2 regions of the Pseudomonas sp. BIC9C genome follow, and region 2 is predicted to be linked to the other one. Evidence: predicted binding sites of a transcription regulator. Region 2 holds the regulator's gene; the other holds the start of a gene.
The links. Region 2 encodes sigma-54, which starts transcription at its own class of promoters, with help from an activator protein. Its sites were predicted from a motif close to ANTGGCATNNANNTTGCTNT; they were not measured.
Positions count from the first base shown of each region.

Region 1 (2,202 bases), on a different contig from region 2:
TGTCGGTCACGCAATCGATCACCGACAGGTTCGGCAGCGTCTGGCTCGACACCTGGGAGATCGCCTCACCGGTGACCAGGGCCTCGATGTGCAGTCGATCGGCAATTCGGGAGGAAGCGCGCAACATCATACGCTTCAATACTACGCCCATATGACTGTTATCGACTTTGCCGAGAATTTCGCCCAGCACTTCCTCGAAAGGCACACTGACAAATAACACGCGTTGGGAGCTGCCGTACTTCTTCCAGATGAAATGCGCGACTTCCATCACGCCCAGTTCATGGGCTCGTCCGCCCAGATTGAAGAAGCAGAAATGCGCCATCAGTCCGCGGCGCATGATCTGGTAAGCCGCAACGGTGGAATCGAAACCACCGGACATCAGCACCAGCGTCTGTTCCAGGGCGCCCAGCGGATATCCGCCGATGCCATTGTGCTGGCTGTGGATCACGAACAACCGTTGGTCGCGAACTTCAATCCGGACTTCGATTTCCGGCTTTTTCAGGTCGATCCCGGCGGCACCGCACTGGCGGCGCAACTGGCTGCCGACATATTTCTCGATATCGATCGAGCTGAAAGGGTGCTTGCCGGCGCGCTTGCAACGCACCGAGAAGATCTTGCCGGCCAGTGCATCACCGTAGTGCTGCTTGCACTTTTCCACGATGTCGTCGAAATCACCCAGCGGGTATTCATCGATCTGCAGGAAGTGCGCGATGCCCGGCATGCAGCTCAGGCGCTCGCCCATCTCTTTCAGGGCCTTGGGGTCGCTGACGCGGGTTTCCAGCTCGAGGTTGTCCCACACGCCGTTCACCACCACGGCCGGGTCCAGATCGCGGAGCACGGCGCGGATGTTCTTGGCCAATTGGCGGATGAAACGCATCCGTACCGGGCGGCTCTTGATGGTGATCTCGGGAAAGACTTTTACGATTAGTTTCATGAAAACAGCGCGCGCTGGGCCAGCCGAAAAAGGGGGGCGCGGATTATAGCGGAAATTGCTCAAGGTTTAACCAGTTAATGTGCAGAAGGTTTTGCACGCACCAAAACAGGTCATTTATTCAAATGAACGCCACATTGCAGGGCGGGATTTTCCGCTTTAAGGTGCTTTACCGCCTTATAAGCGTGAATTTGGAGCAAAAAACCCATGCTGGGGCACTGGCATGCAATTTGCTCCCTTGTGAGGCAGGTTGCCTTGGCAGAGTATTCGCGCCGGCATCACAAACATTTAAGGGCATCCACTACCAGCCCTAATCCACCCGGAGGACACTATGTCGAAGTCGGTTCAACTCATCAAAGATCATGACGTCAAGTGGATTGATCTGCGCTTCACGGACACCAAAGGCACTCAGCACCACGTGACCATGCCGGCTCGCGATGCGCTGGATGAAGACTTCTTCGAAGTCGGCAAAATGTTCGACGGTTCCTCCATCGCTGGCTGGAAAGGCATCGAAGCCTCCGACATGATCCTGATGCCGGACGATTCCACTGCCGTACTGGACCCGTTCACCGAAGAGCCGACCCTGATCCTGGTCTGCGACATCATCGAACCTTCGAGCATGCAAGGTTACGACCGCGACCCGCGTGCGATCGCCAAGCGTGCCGAAGAGCACCTGAAGGCCACCGGTATCGGTGACACCGTATTCGCCGGTCCGGAGCCAGAGTTCTTCATCTTCGACCAGGTGAAATTCAAGTCCGACATCTCCGGTTCCATGTTCAAGATCTACTCCGAACAAGGTTCGTGGATGTCCGACCAGGACATCGAAGGCGGTAACAAGGGCCACCGTCCAGGCGTCAAAGGCGGCTACTTCCCGGTTCCACCGTTCGACCACGACCACGAAATCCGTACCTCCATGTGCAACGCACTGGAAGAAATGGGCCTGACCGTTGAAGTTCACCACCACGAAGTGGCAACTGCCGGCCAGAACGAAATCGGCGTCAAGTTCAACACACTGGTGAAGAAAGCCGACGAAACCCAGACCCTGAAGTACGTCGTACACAACGTTGCCGATGCCTACGGCCGTACCGCTACCTTCATGCCTAAGCCTCTGTACGGCGACAACGGCTCGGGTATGCACGTACACATGTCCATCTGGAAAGATGGCAAGAACACCTTCGCAGGCGAAGGCTATGCCGGCCTGTCCGATACCGCCCTGTACTTCATCGGCGGCATCATCAAGCACGGTAAGGCCCTGAACGGCTTCACCAACC
Region 1 covers NZ_JAWDGM010000007.1:28,319-30,520, forward strand. Annotated here, with positions in the region: gene thiI (tRNA uracil 4-sulfurtransferase ThiI) at 1-934, opposite strand, end outside; gene glnA (glutamate--ammonia ligase) at 1,263-2,202, shown strand, end outside.
Region 1: glnA (glutamate--ammonia ligase) is a predicted target of sigma-54. The motif match lies at 1,149-1,168, and genes of this name have one in related genera.

Region 2 (2,202 bases):
ATCAGCGCCTCGAAGACATCTTGCATCTCCAGAGCCGGCACTTCGCGGGCGATCAGATTGGCAATTTGTTCGAGGGCTTTCTTTTTACTGCCACCCGGCACGTTCACCAGGGAACGGCCGGGGGTCAGGATACTTTCAAGTCGGATCATGGGTTGGGAGTGTTAACGACCGGTTGCGCCCTGAAGGAGGCTCTGGGTCTTTTCCTTATGCTTTTTGAGTTGTTTATCCAGCTTGTCGGTGAGTGCATCGATCGCAGCGTACATATCGGTATGCTCCGCGTTTGCGACCACTTCATTCCCGGGAATATGCAGCGTGGCTTCGATTTTCTGCTTCAACTTTTCGACGGTCATCGTGACCTGCACGTTAGTGATCTTGTCGAAGTGTCGCTCCAATCGTTCGAGTTTTTCGCCGATGTAGGAGCGGAGAGGTTCGGTCACTTCCAGTTGGTGTCCACTGATGTTGACTTGCATACAGCTTCTCCTTCGTTGCCAGTGCATAAAGCGGTAGACCAGATGATCTACCACTGGAACGCTGTGGCGTGGCCCTACATCAACCGCTTGCGTTCGCTCGAAGGCGCGATCCCGAGGGATTCGCGGTACTTGGCGACGGTGCGGCGGGCCACCTGAATGCCTTGTGCCTCCAGTAAACCAGCGATCTTGCTGTCACTCAACGGCTTTTTCTGATTTTCCGCGGCAACCAGTTTTTTGATGATCGCCCGGATCGCCGTGGACGAGCATTCACCGCCTTCGGAGGTGCTTACGTGACTTGAGAAAAAGTATTTCAGTTCATAAATGCCCCGGGGGGTATGCATGAACTTCTGAGTGGTTACCCGTGAAATCGTCGATTCATGCATGCCGACCGCTTCGGCGATGTCATGCAGGACCAGCGGCTTCATGGCTTCGTCGCCATACTCCAGGAAGCCGCGCTGATGCTCGACGATCTGGGTGGCTACTTTCATCAGGGTTTCGTTGCGGCTTTGCAGGCTCTTGATGAACCAGCGGGCCTCCTGCAACTGATTGCGCATGAACGTGTTATCGGCGCTGGTGTCGGCGCGGCGTACGAAACCGGCGTACTGGGCGTTGACCCGCAGCCGTGGCACCGACTCCTGGTTCAGCTCCACCAGCCAGCGTTCGTTGTCCTTGCGCACGATAACGTCAGGAACGACGTACTCGGCTTCGGTGGACTCGATCTGCGAGCCTGGGCGCGGGTTGAGGCTCTGGACCAGTTCGATGACCTGGCGCAGCTCGTCTTCCTTGAGCTTCATGCGGCGCATCAGCTGGCTGTAGTCGCGGCTGCCAAGCAGGTCGATGTAATCGGTGACCAGGCGCTTGGCCTCGGCCAGCCAAGGGGTCTTGGCTGGCAACTGGCGCAATTGCAGCAGCAGGCATTCGCCCAGGTTGCGGGCGCCGATGCCGGCGGGCTCGAATTGCTGGATGCGGTGCAGGACGGCTTCGATTTCGTCCAGTTCGATGTCCAACTCCGGATCGAAGGCTTCGAGGATCTCCTCGAGGGTTTCGTCCAGATAGCCCTGATTGTTGATGCAATCGATCAGGGTCACGGCGATCAGGCGATCGGTGTCGGACATCGGAGCCAGGTTCAGTTGCCACAGCAAGTGGCTTTGCAGGCTTTCGCCGGCCGAGGTGCGGGTGGTGAAGTCCCACTCGTCGTCATCGTTGCTGGGCAGGCTGCTGGCGCTGGTCTGGTAAACGTCTTCCCACGCGGTGTCGACGGGGAGATCGTTGGGGATGCGCTCGTTCCAGTCGCCTTCATCGAGGTTATCAACCGTCGGGGCGCTTTCCTGGTAGGAGGGTTCCTGGATGTCAGTGTTGGGCTTTTGTTCGGCGTTGTCGGCCAAGGGGTCGGAATTGTCGAAGTCGTCGCCTTCTTCCTGGCGTTCGAGCATCGGATTGGACTCCAGGGCCTCCTGGATTTCCTGTTGCAGGTCCAGGGTCGACAATTGGAGCAGGCGGATGGCCTGTTGCAGCTGCGGTGTCATCGTCAGCTGCTGGCCCATTCTCAAGACTAGCGATGGTTTCATGGCTGGGGCTTAACACCTTATTCGCCGGCGCACATGCGCCATCCACTACGGGGCGCCGGAGCGCCAAACATAAGCAAATTATATGCCCGAAACCGTAGCGTTTGCCTAGAGCGCTGTAACAATAAAAAAGTGTTGATTTTTTATCGGGACAAGCGCTCGGACGA
Region 2 covers NZ_JAWDGM010000002.1:879,724-881,925, forward strand. Annotated here, with positions in the region: gene ptsN (PTS IIA-like nitrogen regulatory protein PtsN) at 1-149, opposite strand, end outside; gene hpf (ribosome hibernation-promoting factor, HPF/YfiA family) at 162-470, opposite strand; gene RS887_RS13920 (RNA polymerase factor sigma-54) at 545-2,038, opposite strand.